DNA from 3 places in the Brevibacillus sp. AY1 genome. Region 2 is predicted to be linked to each of the others. Evidence: a T-box and tRNA genes for the amino acid it is inferred to sense, from the RefSeq annotation. Region 2 holds a T-box; the other regions hold tRNA genes.
What was found. The T-box of region 2 lies ahead of leuS (leucine--tRNA ligase). A T-box ahead of a tRNA ligase gene usually reads a tRNA of that ligase, here a tRNA-Leu.
Positions count from the first base shown of each region.

Region 1 (5,759 bases), on a different contig from region 2:
TTTCCGCAAGGAGCTGATCGTAAAGACGATCAGAGCTGCCCAGATGAAGGAAAAGCTGATGATATGCGTGATCGTAAAAGGCTCGCCAAAAATGAAAATAGCCGAAAACATGGAGATGGTCGGTGACAGATACTGGATGAAGCCGATCGTGGATAACGGCAGTGTTTTCGTTGCCTCGGCGAACCAGAATAGCGGCAATACCGTTGCCACCCCGGTCAGGGTCAGAAGCAGAATCTGCCAGCCTTGCATATCCCACGCCGTGGCCGTTCCGTTCGCTTGTATCGCGCTCAAATAAAGGAGGGCAACCGGTACGATCAGCAGGGTCTCACAAGCCACGCCGGTCAGCGCATCCACCTGCACCTTCTTCTTCGCCAACCCGTACAAGGCAAACGATAATGCGAGCGCAATCGCCACCCACGGAACTTCTCCGTATTGAAGGGTGTTGTATAGAACTCCGATGGCTGCTAGCGTTAGCGCAATCCATTGTCCCAACTGCAGCCGTTCCCTTAAAAAGATGACACCAAAAAAGACACTCAAGAGGGGGTTCATGTAGTAACCCAAGCTCGTTTCGAGTACTTTTTCGTTATTAACCGCCCAGATATAAATGAGCCAGTTCGCTGATATTAAGATCGAGCTGAGAATCATCGCCCCTCTTACTTTAGCCCCAGAAAGAGCGTTTATCATGCTTCTCCAACGCTTCTTGATCAACAAGACGATTCCTACAAATACAAATGACCATAAGATCCGATGGGCAAGTATCTCAAATGCTCCTACGGTTTGAAACACGTTCCAATACAACGGAAGCAAGCCCCAGACCAAATACGCAATGACAGCGTATACGACTCCTCGTCTCATTCTCATTAGCCCCCAGTGGAGAAATGAAATCTCGTCTAATGCTCCTAGTGTAGCGGATTCACCCGATTCCTGCTATCACATTCTCGCTCTAGATTACAGGTAGACGGTTTTCTCCGTTATTTCACTACCACATTAGTAGAATAAAGTGCCAAAAATATTAATTGTACCAATTTTACCTCTATAGTACAATATTTTTATTCACCAAATTTTTAATGTATCGAAAGGAAGTTCACCTATGACATACTGGCGCTCTGTAATCCTCGTCTTGCTCGGGGCATGTAGCTATGGCGTATTATCCATGGTCATGAAGCTTGGTTTTTCAGTTGGCTACACACCCACCGAGCTGAGTGGCAGCCAGCTTCTTTTTGGCGGAATCATCATGTCTGTACTTGCACTCCTATTTTCCAAAGAACGGTTTCGCTTCAAATACGTCATGTCCCTTGTACCCGTCAGTCTGATGATGGCTTTTGCCAGTTATTTATATAATCTTGCCGTGAGTCATCTCTCTGCGTCGCTGGCTATCGTCCTGTTCTTTCAATTCACCTGGTTCGGCATTCTGCTTGAATCCATCTCAAAGCGTCAATGGCCAAGCCTGGATAAATGGATTTCGATCATCATGATCGGCGGCGGAACGGTTCTTGCCAGCGGCCTTGGCGAGACAGGCTGGAATGATGTCAGTCTGTTCGGCTTGGTATGTGGACTGTTATCCGGCTTTTCCTTTGCCGTCGTCATTTTTATGAGCGGCCGTATTCTTCCAGACCTGAATCCGTATTTGCGAAGTGCCATTTCGATCAGCATGGCATCCTTGATGCTCTCACTGGTGTACCCGCCGACCTTTTTACTGAATGGACGATTGCTGGACGGATTATTGCCATACGGGCTGCTCGTAGCCTTGTTCGGCTCGGTTATTCCGATCTTTTGTCTCTCCGTCAGTGTTCCCCGCCTTGGAAACGGATTGGTCACCATACTCAGCGCGATGGAGTTGCCTGCAGTTGTCCTGTTGGCCAGCTTTGTTCTACACGAGCCAGTCAGTTTGACCAAATGGAGCGGCGTCTTGTTGATCCTGGCCGCGATTGCAGTACCACAAATCAAATGGCGGCAAGTCCTCCCTCCATCACAAGCCATGAGGGAAAAAAGCGGTTGAGACGTCTATGCATACACAAGAAGCTGACTCCTGTCTACGAGAGACGAAGAGTCAGCTTCTTTTACAATAGAAAGAAACCAGCGATGCTGGCTCGAAGGCCAACAAGCTGGTTTTGTTCGTGTACGTCCTATGTAGATGGTGCGGTCGGCGAGACTCGAACTCGCACGGGTCGCCCCGCCACCCCCTCAAGATGGTGTGTCTGCCAATTCCACCACGACCGCATGGTTTAATAGGATAGTATATGTGTAGATTTTAAAAATGGGGCGGGTGATGGGAATCGAACCCACGAGACGAGTTGACCCCGCCTACACGATTTCCAATCGTGCTCCTTCGGCCGCTCGGACATCCATCCAACATCATGCTCAAAAGACGAGCATGTGCAATGATTAATCTATCATAACTCTCCATTGAATTCAAGGGCAAGTCATGACAGATTAACCCCCCTGCTCCAGCACTTCTTTTCGCACGACTCCCATCCGCTTCACATCATCTTCCACAATCGCAGACAGCTCATTCAAAAACTGCACCTGAAAGCTCCCTGGGCCTTCTTCTGCAGATTTTTTGGCCGCTTTTTCAGCTGCTACCCCATAGCAAACAAGGGCCGATGCCCCTGCCAGGAGCAGATCGCTTTCCACCGCAGCAAAAGCACCAATCACAGAAGTAAGCAGACAGCCTGTACCGGTCACCTTGGTCAAGATGGGATGACCGTTCCCGATGCAATACAGTGTTTTCCCATCGGTGATGACATCTTCTTTTCCCGTGATGGCAACGATCGTTCCTAATTGCTTGGCCGCTTTTTGGGCGAGTGCGACGACATCCTGATTTCCTTGTGCCGCATCGACGCCTTTGATCTGCCATTTTTCGCCGATGACATTCGCGATTTCTGCTGCGTTTCCTCTGAGAATCGAGACCTTGACCTGCTCGACGATTTTTTGAGCGGTTGCTGTACGGTACGCAGTAGCACCGGCACCTACCGGGTCAAATATGACGGGAACTCCATGTTCGTTGGCCGATTTTCCCGCAAGGATCATTGCTTCAACTTCGGTTTCATTCAAGGTTCCCATATTGAGGACCAATGCACCTGCAATGCTTGCCATTTCGGCAACTTCCTGCTTGGCGTAGGCCATAACCGGCGAAGCTCCCAATGCTAAAAGACCATTCGCGGTGAAGTTGGTGACGACCACATTGGTGATATTGTGAATAAGTGGATTGACTTGGCGTATTTTTTCCAGCGATTGTCCCACGACTTCCGATTGCACTTTAATATCTCCTCTCTATGCGCTTGACTCGGAGCGAGAAAGAAGCTTATGTACCTCCAACACCTCTCCAAGCTCGGGATGGTTTTGCATGACCCCCATAATCATATAAGATTGATTCAATTCGGGCAATTCACGTGAATGCGCCAATACCTTGTTTACTTCACCATCCAGGCAGACTACTTGGCCCAAATACACATAGTGACCGGGACCTTCCTTCATGATCTCGATCTCTTTGATGTGTCCTGTAATTTTTATCCTTTCGTCCTCTTCCCTAATCGCTTGCTCATCGACCCACTTTTGCTTCAATTCCTCGATGGACAATTCATGCGAGCGAACCAGAAAATCCCAATCTCTGGAATGCGGGAAAATATGCTTCGTTTCTTCTAAAAAAACATTATATTCATCATGCAAAAGATCTACATAGTGTACGACGTCCTCTGAGATGATCCGGATTGAATCCTCTCCACATTTATTGATGTGATAGGCAAGAAATTTGAATGATTCGATCATGTCAAAATTTCCCCATCCCCATGCCTGGCTTCCTAAGGAACCTCCTCTGGTCCCACACTTTGTACAAGTGAAATAATAGTAGGTTGTCATCGTGAGTTCCCCTTTATCCATTTTCTTCTCTATTCTGGTATCGGATGTGGAGGCTAAGGGTTTTATGCGCCGTTAGTCGCAACATTGCGTATCATTGAAAGAAATTTGATCAAAACTAAACACCCCTCCATGCAGACAGGCAACTCCACAAAGGGGTTCCCATCTCATCATGAAGGGGTGTCAGTATCAGTCGTTCATCGCGACGTTTGATCAAGAAGTGTTTATTAGATGCGATGCGTACCACTACGCACATCTCTTTCATTATCGATGGTTCAGGGACACGCGCCCGTGTCCGTGACCTTGATGAGCCTCCATTTGAGGTGCAGCACCAAGACCCATACTCCAGTTAATGACGCGACTGGAGATCACCACTGCAAGAATCGTGTAAAACATCTCTTTTGCAGGCAAATACCAGAAGGAAAGACTGAGGACCATCACGTCCATCAATAGGAAAATCGTCCCTACTGTAAGTCCTGTGTATTTGCTGAGCAGCAAGGAAAGGATATCGTCACCGCCTGTAGCGGCTCCAAAGCGCAATACCAGCCCTGTCCCAAGTCCAGTGAGGACACCGGACAACAGTGAAGCAAGCGGCATCATGGAGCTCATGTCCAAAACGATAGGCGAATACTTTTCAAACAGCTCGTAAAAACCCGTAAAAGAAAGAGATGCGACCACCGTGTTCCAGATAAACTGACGTCCTTTTACCAGCCATGCCACCAAAATAAGTGGGATGTCTAACGCCAGCATCATGAGTGCCGGTGACAAGTCAAAGATGTACTTGGCCAGTAAGCCCAGCCCGACGAACCCTCCTTCTGACAGGTGGTTCTGAAAATTAATGTGATAGTAAGCAAAAGCAAGCAAACAAGCTCCAAACAAAATCATACCGTAACGTTGAATGAACTGCAGCGCTCTCTTCATCTTGAATTCCTCGCATTTTTGTCGGTTTAGGCATGGGCTGCCAACCGACTACGGAGGATATTCGCAAGTATAAGTCGCTACTCATACAAATGGCCTCGCTTTCGTAGTAGGTTAACCGCCCGAGTGACGATCGACTACTACGAAGCTAGATGTAGGAGAGGTCAAATTGTTTCCAAATCGTCCTGTGGGGACGCATGGTATCCTTATCCCTTCCATTGCTTTTTTTTAATTATATCATAAAAAAAGCGATTATAGAAGCCTTCACAATGCCCGTTACCATGATCAGGACGATGGTCACACATGCTGTCCAAGCGTTACCCAAGGCTGCATGGGCTTGATCGCAAAATACTTTTCCAACAGCTCAGGATAATCGCTGCATTCATCCAGAACGATTGCATGACAGAGTCTGCTTTTTTGCCTACTGTTCAGAACAGAAAGCTCAACCATGGCTGCAATGCCGCTGTACTTGAGCACCCTGGCCTGCAGTCTACGATTGTCCTGGTGAAGCTCCTCAGGATGTTCCAGCAGTTCAGACAATGCCTCTCCAGTCGGAAACAGCGTTTTCATCCATGCATACGGAGTAGCCAGGTCCGCATATCGTTCCATGCTGTAAGGAACGGATGCAGCCGGAAGAAAACGGGTAAGCGCGTCTCTTAGGACCTCAAGCGGAGCTTCGCCTTGTTGAATCGTTGTTTTTATCTCTACCAGGTAAACGTAAGAAATCCATTCGGCTAGAGACGTATCCTGCAAAAAACGCTGGACGAGAGAGCTCCAAAGTCCCTGTATCGTCCCCTGATCAAATTGCTGTCCCGTTATACGGCTGACGAGCTGCGACAGTTTCTCATTGATCGCGCACTCTGCTTCCGGAAACAAGAGATACGTTCCGATGAGCCGCTTGCTATCCGAACGAAATCTTTCCTGCTGCAGGACGAATCTAGCCAAATCAAAGGGAGCTCGCTCTGGACGTTTCGGATCGGCTTGAT
Region 1 is NZ_JAFLPN010000005.1:46,876-52,634, forward strand. Features, by position in the region: gene rarD (EamA family transporter RarD) at 1-855, opposite strand, end outside; gene JZI27_RS07020 (EamA family transporter) at 1,091-1,999, shown strand; tRNA gene JZI27_RS07025 (tRNA-Leu) at 2,136-2,220, opposite strand; gene thiM (hydroxyethylthiazole kinase) at 2,434-3,258, opposite strand; gene JZI27_RS07035 (hypothetical protein) at 3,274-3,768, opposite strand; gene JZI27_RS07040 (YitT family protein) at 4,120-4,776, opposite strand; gene JZI27_RS07045 (ATP-binding protein) at 5,071-5,759, opposite strand, start outside.
Region 1: it has a tRNA-Leu gene. The T-box ahead of leuS (leucine--tRNA ligase) is inferred to sense a tRNA for this amino acid. The anticodon was not compared.

Region 2 (5,759 bases):
GCAAACATCCAGCATCCTGCTTTTGTGCGTCAAGCCCTCTGAATATAACGTCTTGCTAGAACAACTGGCCCCTGCCTTAACGACGAACCATTTAATGATTACGATCACCAGCCCGATTAAGCTAAAACAACTGGAGGCCCAAGTTCCCTGCCCCGTAGCGAGAGTCGTCCCAAGCATTACCAATGCGGCCAAAAGCGGCGTCAGTCTGTGCGAGTTCGGCTCGCGGATCACCCAGCAGCATCGACAAAACATCTTCTCCCTGTTTTCTACGATCAGTCAGCCCATTGAAGTATCCGAAACCTATTTGCGGGTAAGCTCTGACATAACTAGCTGCGGTCCAGCTTTTTTGAGCTATATCCTGCAGCAGATGATTGAAGATGCTGAAAAGGAAACCGGATTATCCCACGAAGCGGCTACCTACCTGGTAACACATATGCTGATCGGGATGGGCGAGCTGCTTAAACAGGAACTATTTACTCTTCCAACCCTGCAGCAGCGCGTCTGTGTACCCGGCGGAATTACCGGTGAAGGATTGGTAGCTTTGCAAAAAGGTGTGCCCGGATTGTTCGCAGAGGTGTTTCATCGTACACACGCCAAATTTGCGGAGGATCAGGAGCTGGTTCAACAACAGTGGAAGAATCATGTGAAACAGCTTTGATGGATATTAGAAAACTTGGCTACGGCCAAGCTTTTGGCGGAGCCTTAGTTGCACTTATACTATCTTCCGCTAATCTTTTTAGCGCTTTAGCGCACTTAAACTTTCCGATAGTAAAATAAAAAGGAGTGGGCCCATTTAACAGGTTCCACTCCTCTTCCTATGTTACTTCCGTCCGTCCATTCTCGCCTTAGCGAATGACGATATTTACCAATTTACCAGGAACAGCGATTACCTTCACGATTGTTTTGCCTTCGATGAGCTCCTTGATGGTCTCATTGCTCATCGCCAGAGCTTCCATCTGCTCTTTGGTTGCGTCAGATGCAATCAGCAGCTTTTCTTTGTTTTTCCCATTGACCTGCAGGACGATTTCAACCTCGTCTTCAACCAGCTTCGCTTCGTCGTAGGTTGGCCATGCCTCGTACGCAATCGTATTGGCATGTCCAAGCTTTTCCCACAGCTCTTCCCCAATATGCGGTGCAATCGGAGAGAGCATTTTCACAAAGTCTTCCATGTATTTCTTCGGCAAAACGTCCGCCTTGTAAGCTTCGTTGATGAACACCATCAGCTGGGAGATCCCTGTATTGAAGCGCAGTCCCTCGTAATCCTCGGTTACTTTTTTGACCGTCTGATGGTAGACGCGCTCCATCGAATTCGGTTTGTCTGTATCCACGATCTTCGGATTCAGCTCACCATTGTCATTCACATACAAGCGGTAGACGCGGTCCAGAAAGCGGCGGGCACCATCGAGGCCTTTTGTAGACCACGCGATGGATGCATCCAATGGCCCCATGAACATTTCATACATACGCAGGGTGTCTGCACCGTGGCTTTGCACGATGTCGTCCGGATTCACGACGTTTCCTTTGGACTTACTCATCTTCTCGTTGTTCTCACCCAGGATCATTCCTTGGTTAAAGAGCTTCTGGAATGGCTCTTTCGTCGGTACGACACCGATATCGTAGAGGAATTTGTGCCAGAAACGAGAGTAGAGCAAGTGAAGAACAGCGTGTTCCGCCCCTCCGATATAGATATCAATCGGCAGCCACTCTTTCAGTTTATCCGGATCTGCCATCGCCTGATCATTGTGCGGATCGATAAAGCGCAGGAAGTACCAGCAGCTACCAGCCCATTGAGGCATGGTATTCGTTTCACGGCGAGCTTTCATGCCAGTCTCTTTGTCTACGATATTGATCCAGTCGGTGATGTTGGCAAGTGGCGACTCACCTGTACCAGACGGTTTGATTTCTTTCGTCTTCGGAAGGATTATCGGCAATTCATCAGCTGGAACCACTTTCATCGTGCCATCTTCCAAATGGATGATTGGAATCGGCTCGCCCCAGTAGCGTTGACGACTGAACAGCCAGTCGCGCAGACGATAGGTGACTTTGCGGTTTCCTTTACCGTTCTCCTCGAGCCATTCGATCATTTTGCTGATCGCTTGTTCCTTGTTCAAACCATCGAGGAAGCCAGAATTGATGTGTTCGCCGTCACCAGCGTACGCTTCCTTCGTAATGTCTCCACCTGCAATAACAGCTTTGATTGGCAAATCAAAGGTTTTTGCGAATTCATAGTCTCGCTCATCGTGTGCTGGAACGGCCATGATCGATCCAGTACCATAGCTGATCAATACGTAGTCGGCAATCCAGATAGGCAGACGTTCGCCATTTACCGGATTGATCGCATAGGCGCCTGTGAATACGCCTGTTTTTTCTTTCGCCAGGTCCGTACGCTCCAGATCGCTTTTGTGTTTTGCCTGATCCAAATACGCTTCAACTGCTGCCTTTTGTCCAGGTACCGTAATTTGCTCGACCAGCTTATGCTCAGGAGCCAGCACCGCATAGGTTGCACCGAACAAGGTATCAGGGCGAGTGGTGAATACCGTGAACGTCTCTTCGTGGCCTTCAATTCCAAAGGTCACTTCTGCCCCTTCCGAACGGCCGATCCAGTTGCGTTGCATTTCCTTGATGCTCTCTGGCCAATCCAGCTCTTCGAGGTCAGCGAGCAATCGCTCTGCGTAAGCTGTAATTTTCAATACCCATTGCTTCATTGGGCGGCGTTCGACCGGATGGCCTCCGCGTTCACTCTTGCCTTCGATGACCTCTTCGTTGGCCAGTACGGTACCAAGTGCCGGGCACCAGTTTACAGCCACTTCATCGATGTAGGCCAGACCGTGTTCATATAGCTTGGTGAAAATCCACTGTGTCCATTTGTAGTAGTTTGGATCTGTTGTATTGATTTCCCGGTCCCAGTCGTAGGAGAAGCCCAGCGACTTGATCTGACGGCGGAAATTGTTGATGTTGTGCTCGGTAAATTCAGCAGGGTCATTTCCTGTATCGAGAGCGTATTGCTCAGCCGGCAGACCAAATGCATCCCATCCCATTGGATGAAGTACATTATAGCCTTGCATGCGTTTCATGCGGGACAAAATATCTGTAGCCGTATAGCCCTCTGGATGTCCAACGTGCAGTCCTGCACCCGATGGATACGGGAACATATCAAGCGCATAGAACTTTTTCTTGCCCTCATCCTCTGAAGTCTTGAAGGTTTTGTTTTGCTCCCAGTATTGTTGCCATTTCTTTTCGACATTGCGATGACTGAAAACCATGGTAAAGCACTCCCATCTGAAATAACGAAATAGATTACACAGCTTTGACGAGAAGTAGCATGGCTACTCCGCCTTTTCAAGCTTTGTATGGTACTACAAATTGATAGTAAAATAAAAAACCCCGCGCCCCTATCGCTTACGAAAAGGGACGAGAGGTTGTGTAGACTCCCGCGGTACCACCCAGTTTGGTGAAGAGAACTGTTTCACCCGCTTGTTCATATCCGTATCGTGGATGAAACGCCCTCCCTTACACAGCCAATCCATCAGGCCTTCAGGGGGAGTGCTCGGAGGCGAGTTCGGAGTGGTCTGGGTTGACTTGCACCCACCGTCAACTCTCTTTTGGTCACAGAACGATTCCTACTATTCCTCTTTTAACGCGTCGATTTTTGCAGTTATAACACGATTATAGTCAATCCTAACCAGTCGTGTCAATCTTTCGGCCGACGAGCCACAAAAAAGTGCCGTTCACTGTCTGCTTGCGGCGGAAGATCGGTAAAGTCTGCTGTCAGCACAACATCCGTAAATCCTGCATCCTGCAGCCAGCGAAAGATCTGCATGGGCTGATACGCACGCTGCCAATGCTCCTCTTCTACCCGCTCGTACAAGCCCGAGGGCTGACGGATGAAGAAGGTGAGCTGATGCTCCACCTCCAAGCGAAGCGGATCGCAGAACGCATTCCAAATATACGAGACATCTTCTTCTACCAGGGTAAACGTCTCATCTCCAAAGACCTGCAGCATCTTATAAGGACTGTGAACATCAAATAAAAACGAGCCACCCGGGGTCAAATGAGCAAATACGCGGCGGAATGTCTCCTGTACGTCTTCCTCTTGTGTCAGATAGCTCAAGGAGTCGCACAAGGAAATGACCGCATCAGCGGGTGTCATCTCAAGCTCACGCATGTCCTGCTCAACCCAGGAGATATACACTTGCTCCTGCCTCATTTTGTCATACGCGATAGCGAGCATCTCTGCCGACAAATCAACGCCAGTCACCCGATATCCTCGCTTGGCTAACGGAATGGCAACGGAGCCTGTACCGCAGCCCAGATCAATCACATGGAGCGGTTTTTCTCCCTTGCTCCACGTGCGATCCACCCATTCCAGCCATTGATCGTAAGGTGTGTCCGCCATTAATTTGTCGTATATCGCGGCCATGTGCGAATACGCCATGTCGATTACTCCTGCGATGAGAAGGTAACCACTTCGGCATCCTTCCACAGACGCTCAAGATTGTAAAACTCGCGCTCTTCCCGATGGAAAACGTGAATGATCACATCCTCGAGGTCTACGAGTGCCCAGCGACCTTCCTCCTCGCCCTCGATACCACGCACGTTGTAGCCATTTTTATGTGCCTGGTCGCGGATTTCACGGACAATGGCCTGTACCTGACGCTCGTTGTTTCCGTGGCAGATCATGAAGTAATCTGCGATCACGGTCAGGTTCTTGATATCGAGCACCGTAATATTCTCTGCCTTTTTTTCCTCTGCTGCTTTAATAACCAGGCGAGCCAAATCATCAACTGTTCTAACCATTAAACCCTCCTTCTCTCCCTCTGCGGGAAATCAAGTCGTTGTATGCCATCAGTGTCAACGGGAAGACCGTTTTCTGCTTTTCTATCAAGAACTGGATCGTCCCCCCCAATGCCACGGAAAGGGCTGTATCCAAATCCTTTTGAGCCAGATCGCGAATTTGCTCCACGCCTGGATACTGTCGGTTTGGTTCTATATAGTCTGCCACACAAACTACTTTTTCTAACAGCGTCATTCCAACTCTGCCCGTCGTATGGTAGCGTACCGCCTGCAAAATCTCAGGATCCGTCACGCCGATCACTGTTTGAATGACAATTGCACCAGCAAAAGCATGCCACAGCTCTTTTTCACCTTGGAGAAGCTCCTGCGGCAGGTCATGGCGAACGAGAATGTCGTGCATTTTATCGATCGACCAGCATTTGCAGTAATCATGAAGAAATCCGGCCAATTCGGCCTTTTCTGGATCTGCTCCGAATCTTATTGCCAACTGACGTGCGGTTTCCGCTACGCCGAGTGTATGCTGGTACCGCTTGTCGTGCATTTGCGCTCGCACGCGGGCAAGCAGTGTCTCGCGGTCCATTCGCTCATTCATACAATCGGTTCTCCTTTATATAACGTTCCACTGCGTCCGGTACTAAATAACGCAGGCTTTTGCCCTCTGCTACTTTCTGGCGGATCAGGGTGGAAGAAATATCCCATACCGGCATGTTCACGAGTTTCACATGTTCCGCATCGGACAGGTCGAGTTCAAAGCCAGGACGAGCCAAGCCGATAAAATCAGTCAAGCCCACCAGTTCCTCGTAGCGATACCAGGTAGACAACGTCTTTACCATGTCTCCACCAATGATAAATGAGAAGCGATAGTCCCGATGCTTTTTCACCAGTCGGACCATCGTATCACCTTTCATAACGGTTCGCCTAAGGCAGCTTGATCGTTTTGTGCTCGCGCGATTCTTTGTACAAGA
Region 2 is NZ_JAFLPN010000001.1:117,050-122,808, reverse strand. Features, by position in the region: gene comER (late competence protein ComER) at 1-658, shown strand, start outside; gene leuS (leucine--tRNA ligase) at 846-3,263, opposite strand; T-box leader at 3,405-3,647, opposite strand; gene JZI27_RS00650 (class I SAM-dependent DNA methyltransferase) at 3,692-4,435, opposite strand; gene rsfS (ribosome silencing factor) at 4,441-4,797, opposite strand; gene yqeK (bis(5'-nucleosyl)-tetraphosphatase (symmetrical) YqeK) at 4,790-5,386, opposite strand; gene JZI27_RS00635 (nicotinate-nicotinamide nucleotide adenylyltransferase) at 5,379-5,702, opposite strand; gene yhbY (ribosome assembly RNA-binding protein YhbY) at 5,713-5,759, opposite strand, start outside.

Region 3 (5,759 bases), on a different contig from region 2:
AAGCGAGACCTGCACGTCTGTACTCCAGCTTGATCCCATTGGAAAGATCGTTGCAGTAATTCATCACATACTCGCGAGAGCCCGCTCCATCCTTGATGTGAGAAGCGAGGAACTCCCCTGTCAACGCAATGCTGGTCGCATGCACTGCAGCGTGATACGCTTCGTCGCGAAGTTCGTATGCCTGTGGCTGCTTCGCCATCAATTCTTTGAAGTGGAAATCGAGATTGCCCGCCACTTTTTCACGCAGATCCGCCAGCAACGCCTCTTCCCTCTTGGCCTTCTCTTCCTCTGTCTTTTTTCCTGCGAATAAAATGCCCGCTTTAAATCCAGGTTTGCGGCTTTCCAGGTAGCTCTGTGCCGCTTCAGAGGTGCTGAAATAGGTCAGGCGAGCGTTGTCCAGGAGAACACCCAGCTCCTTCTCCATCTGTTTGCGCGCATCAGCCGTGCGGTTGGCAAGTGCCTGAGCTGCTGCTTCAGCCTGCTGCAAGGCACGGACGACCTGCTCCGCATCATGGCTGTCCAGCCCTTCTACCTGCACTTCGTCCAGCTTGCCTTCTAGCTCTCGACGTACTTCCTCATTTCGGTTCTTCAGCACCTGCACATGCTCGTCGACCAAATGCTCTGCTGCGCTACGTACGCTGGTCACAACCAGCTCCTCGCGATTCGAGATCAAGCGAGCCAGCAGGGCCTGAAACTCTTCATACTGATTTTCATCATGATCGGGTTCTGCCAGCGAGGTATAGAAAATCCCGTCCGGATGGATGTTCCAGGTCTCAAACGCGTCCTCGACACTTTCTTTGTAGCTGTCAAAATCAAGCTCAAAATCAATGTGCTTATCGATCATATTGACCACCAAATAGACCGGTTTTCCCCGATCCTTCAAGGTTTTTGTAAAGTTGAAGTTCTCTTCAGCCTGGACGTGGTTGTAGTCCATCATATAAATCACGACATCTGCTAAATGCAGGGCGGATTCTGTCGCGATCTTGTGAGCAGCATCCGTCGAATCAATTCCCGGTGTATCCAACAGGCTGGCTTGTTCATGGAGGAAAGTTCCTGGGTACTGTACCTCCACCCATTCAACGGTATCGCCATCTACAGCGAACTGCTTCAGCTTCTCCATCTCTGTATCTGGATCGAATGTAACGACTCCGGTATCTTTGGTATAAACACGCGCAGCCTTCTCACCACCGCGAATTTTCACGACGTTTGCACTCGTCGGAATCGGGTTGGAAGGCAGCAGCTTTACTCCCAACAAAGTGTTGATCATCGTCGATTTTCCCGCAGAAAAGTGTCCGCAAAAAGCGATGTTCAACTCCGCACGTTTCGTTTTATCAGCCAACTGAATCAGCTTGCCCGGCGTCTGCTCGTCGCCGCTTTCCTTCATATGTGCAGCCGCTTTTTCCATCAGATCTGCCATCCGGGCAAAATCCGTCTGCGGTTCCATCACTTGCGTATGAGGCATCTTTACCACCCTCTCCAAATCCATGCTCTCTTTTTTATCCCACCATATCTACCAAGCCGAATGTATCATACCTGCTGGGGTTGTTCAATTATTTGTGTGAAAGTTTGCACGTGGAACTTTCATCCGCATACTTCCCCTCTGATTGGAAAAAATCGCACTAACATCTTATTCACATCCTGGCGGGGAGGGACTCCTAGATGTACAGCGAGAATCAGAAGTCGTCGGAAGCCCATTTCCCGCAGGAACTATCCACGAGTTTGCAGGAAAATATCGCGATTTTCAAGAGCTTGTTCAGCCATGCGGAAGACATTTTCTTGTGGCGGTAGCAATTGATGCACCCAGAACGGATGAAGCAGAGAAAAACGCAGATAAGGAAGCCCCTGGCAAGCCAGAAGGTCAACAGCGCTATCTGGTCACCCAGCAACGAGTGGTTCCAGCGAGCATGGCGATTGGATCACAGCGCGGAAACGGCCAGGGATCAAAAGACAGGCCCTTTTATAACATCGCCTCGGAGGGGATTCCCTGTTCGAAGCGTCCAGAGAAATCGCTACTCGTTCCAGCCGCGCCCCTTTTTACCAGCATTTGAAGGTCGTGGTCATCTCTGAACAAATTGCCAATTCCCCGAATGGATTCGCCAACTCCATTGATTTTTTTCTGCGCGATCCCGACCTCAGACGAACGAGCAAAATCTTGATCTCGCATGGCATGCTTTTGCGCAAGAGATTATGAGGCTGAGTCACGACACGATCAGTAAAGTGCAAAAGCAGATGAAAGTGGACGTTCTACGCTTGGATAGTTAGCTGAAACAAAACCATCACGCTTTATGGAAAACGATCAAGCAAGATTGGCATTCAGGAAAACGTCTATTTGAAAAAAGCATGATTTCGGTGGAAGCTCGTGTCTTTATCCGCAACATCGGTGAAATAAACCGCTCAGGGTACTGATAAGGAGGAGAACGAGCGTCATGACAACCTTTTTTGGTGAGATTACGATCTATCTCATGATCATTGGCATCCTGCTCTCTGCTTTGGTTCCCTTCGTCCTGGATCGAATCGTCAGCAAACTGCACGAGCTTGGCGATCCGCCGTGGAAAGCAAGAAAAAGGATAAGCAATAAGGGCCCGTACATCCAACGATCTGGAACGTACAGGCCCTTCTCACGGTTTTATTTTTCAGCTAACAGATCAGCAAATGCCTTGGCGTATGGAGGCAGATCAGGTGGACGACGAGAACCTACGATGTGTCCGTCTACGACAACCGGCTCGTCGACCCAGATCGCTCCTGCATTCTCCATGTCATCCTTGATGCCGGGCGTGGATGTCGTGGTTACACCCTGCAAAATTTTAGCCGAAGCTAGTACCCAGCCCGCGTGGCAAATATGACCGATCGGCTTTTTCGCCTGGTGCATGGCCTGGACGAAGGAAATAACCTCCGGATAGCGGCGCAGCTTGTCAGGCGCCCAGCCCCCTGGCACCAGAACGCCGTCGTAATCAGCCGCATTCACATCCGCCATCGCGATTTCCGCTTCGCAGGGAACGCCGTATTTGCCTATGTAAACCTGTTTGGCTTGTGGTCCTACCAAATGAACGACTGCTCCCTCCTCCCGAAGTCTCAGCACTGGGTACCAAAGCTCCAGATCTTCGAACTCCGACTCGACGAAGCAGACTACTTTCTTGCCAGATAATCTCATGGAATCAGCCTCCCTTTCCTTATCATTGTACAGGTAGGAAGCCCTCTATGGAAACCTCCATGAGACTTTACTTTGCCCGGGCTTCTGTGGAGGAGATAAAAAAGAAGAAAACCCTCCAAGTTCTTGGGATTCCTGCTGGAGGTCATCCCTGCCCGGCTCTATTAGAAAACTTGGCTACGGCCAAGCTTTTGGCGGAGCCTTAGTTGCACTTATACTATCTTCCGCTAATCTTTTTAGCGCTTTAGCGCACTTAAACTTTCCGATAGTATAAAAAAAGGAAATCCGCTTCCAAAGCAGCCGGTTCAAGATGGATCTCATGGGTGGACGCTAAAGGCAGGTTTCTCTTTTTTCATTCCGCTTCGGTTGGAATCCCAAAGACTTTCGCTTGAAGCTGTCCTCAGGAAACAGGACAAATAAGCGCAGATCTTGGAGCGTTTTCTCCTGTTTCCTGCCCACCACTTCGGCTGGATCTCAAAGACCATTTTTCATTAAAAAAGTGAGAAACAGGTTTCATTCGCTGTTTCCCACCTTATAGCGGTGATCATATGTAATGTAGATGGTGCCGGTAGAGGGACTTGAACCCCCACGGTTTCCCTCACGATTTTGAGTCGCGCGCGTCTGCCAATTCCGCCATACCGGCATAAACAAGTCAGCAACATTCGACATTTTTCGCAAATCTCGCTGACACTTAAATACTATACAGACAAATTGATACGCACGCAATACCGGATATTTTTTCCATTTAACAAGCACTGAGATGGTAGAAAATCTGACATAAAAGATTGATTTATCAGGCTCTAACAGCGTTTTTCCGGCAGACCTTCCTCTTTCTATTTTATTGATTGACAAAAAAACTGCCACCACTTCGTATCGTCTCATCTTCTGTTTATTCGACAATCTCATTTTCACTTGTTGAAGCAGATGAGCACGGAAGGTTGCACCTATGCTAGGAGAAGATCCAGCTTCACAGAAATATCTCTGAGCCCATTTGTTAGAGGGGTTTCATGGAAACAACAGAATACCATCGGACTCCCGGTTACATATGGAGTTTTCGTAGATCCGCCAAATTACAATCCTGATACCGACCCATTTTCATGGATAGCTGGGGTAGAAGTTCTCCATGATGCGGAGCCGCCAGAGGGCATGATTTCATACGAGCTTCCAAAAGCAACCTATGCTGTCTTAGACTACAAAGGGGACATCGACAGGGCTGGGGATGCTTATGGACAATTATATGATTGGATCACCCAGTCAGAATATGTGCAAGCAGGGTCTTACGGATTCGAAATGTATTCCAAGGTTTATTCGATGACAGAACGGCAAAACGCTGAATTTTCATTATATTTTCCAGTTCGAAAAAAGTAGTTTTACCATCCAGATCAAATGAAGAACCCCCCTGTTAGCTGGGGGTTCTTCATTCTAGCCCAAGATAGATCCTAGCTCAGTTTCTGGCCACAATTCGGACAGAAATTGGCGCCTTCGTTCTTCGCTCCGCAGTTTGGACAAAAGTTCGGTTTTTTCCCCTCAGAAGTCGATGTCGAAGGGGCATTTGCGGCCTCAGCCGAAACCTTTTGACCGGCATTCATATTTTTCATCATTTCGTTCGCAAGGTTCATCCCCATCATCATGCCAGCCATGTCCGAAGCAGCTCCACCGCCTTGGACGTTGCCTGATACGATGCCGTCCGTCATGGCAACCTGTTGATACTTTTGCAGATTTCCGATCATTTCGTAGGATGCTGTCTTCGTGATCTTATCTTGAATTTCTTTCGGATAGTTGAAGCTCATGACTTGAAAGCCTGTAATCGTCATCCCGATGTCCATCACTTGCATATCAAGGTCTTCACGAATGCCTTTGGCAATATCAAGCGCATTCGCTTGCAGATTGAACATATCTTTTCCTTCCCGGCTGATCCACTTCATCAATAACTGGTCCAGCACGGAGGTAATCCGGATTTTGACGTCATCCACAAGATAGCTTTCTTTTACCCCGGCAATCTTATCAATCAGCGTAACGTAATCATTGACTTTGAAATTGAACGTGCCATTCGCGCGGATCGGCATGCCTCCTGGTAGCTGGGGAGTCGGGATCAGCACCGGATTTTGCGTTCCCCATTTGACCGTGAACTCTTTGGTATTCACGAATAGGATTTCCACTCTCATCCCACTGTTGAAGCCAAATTTAAACCCTTTCAACGTGGAGAGGAACGGAACGATCTCAGAAGCAATCTGATACTCCCCTTCATCCTCAAATATCCCTTCGATCTTTCCGTTATTGATAAAAATGGCGTCTTGGCCGGAGCGAATGATCAATTTGCTTCCTTTTTTAATCTCCCGGTTGCTCCACTTCCAAAAAATCATATCGTCTCTGAATTCTTCCCATTCCACTACATTCGCAAATTGATTTCCGAAAAATGACATGGTGCACCCTTCCTTCCTTTAAAAAGATCCTCTGCTGCTGCTATGTGAGTGGCCTCCGCTGGTCATTCCGCCTCCGCTAGACGACCCGCCGCCCGAGCCATTGTTGGTGTTCCTTTCAATCTTCTGTTTCGTTACCGTGGTGTGAAGATAGTCATCTCGGGAATCCAGAATCCCAGATGTGTGAGCTT
Region 3 is NZ_JAFLPN010000006.1:25,665-31,423, reverse strand. Features, by position in the region: gene JZI27_RS07870 (dynamin family protein) at 1-1,462, opposite strand, end outside; gene JZI27_RS07865 (hypothetical protein) at 1,660-1,788, shown strand; gene JZI27_RS07860 (hypothetical protein) at 1,779-2,048, shown strand; gene JZI27_RS25040 (Ger(x)C family spore germination protein) at 1,985-2,191, shown strand; gene JZI27_RS07855 (type 1 glutamine amidotransferase domain-containing protein) at 2,627-3,151, opposite strand; tRNA gene JZI27_RS07850 (tRNA-Leu) at 3,709-3,791, opposite strand; gene JZI27_RS07845 (GyrI-like domain-containing protein) at 4,073-4,516, shown strand; gene JZI27_RS07840 (SPFH domain-containing protein) at 4,588-5,571, opposite strand; gene JZI27_RS07835 (TPM domain-containing protein) at 5,590-5,759, opposite strand, start outside.
Region 3: it has a tRNA-Leu gene. The T-box ahead of leuS (leucine--tRNA ligase) is inferred to sense a tRNA for this amino acid. The anticodon was not compared.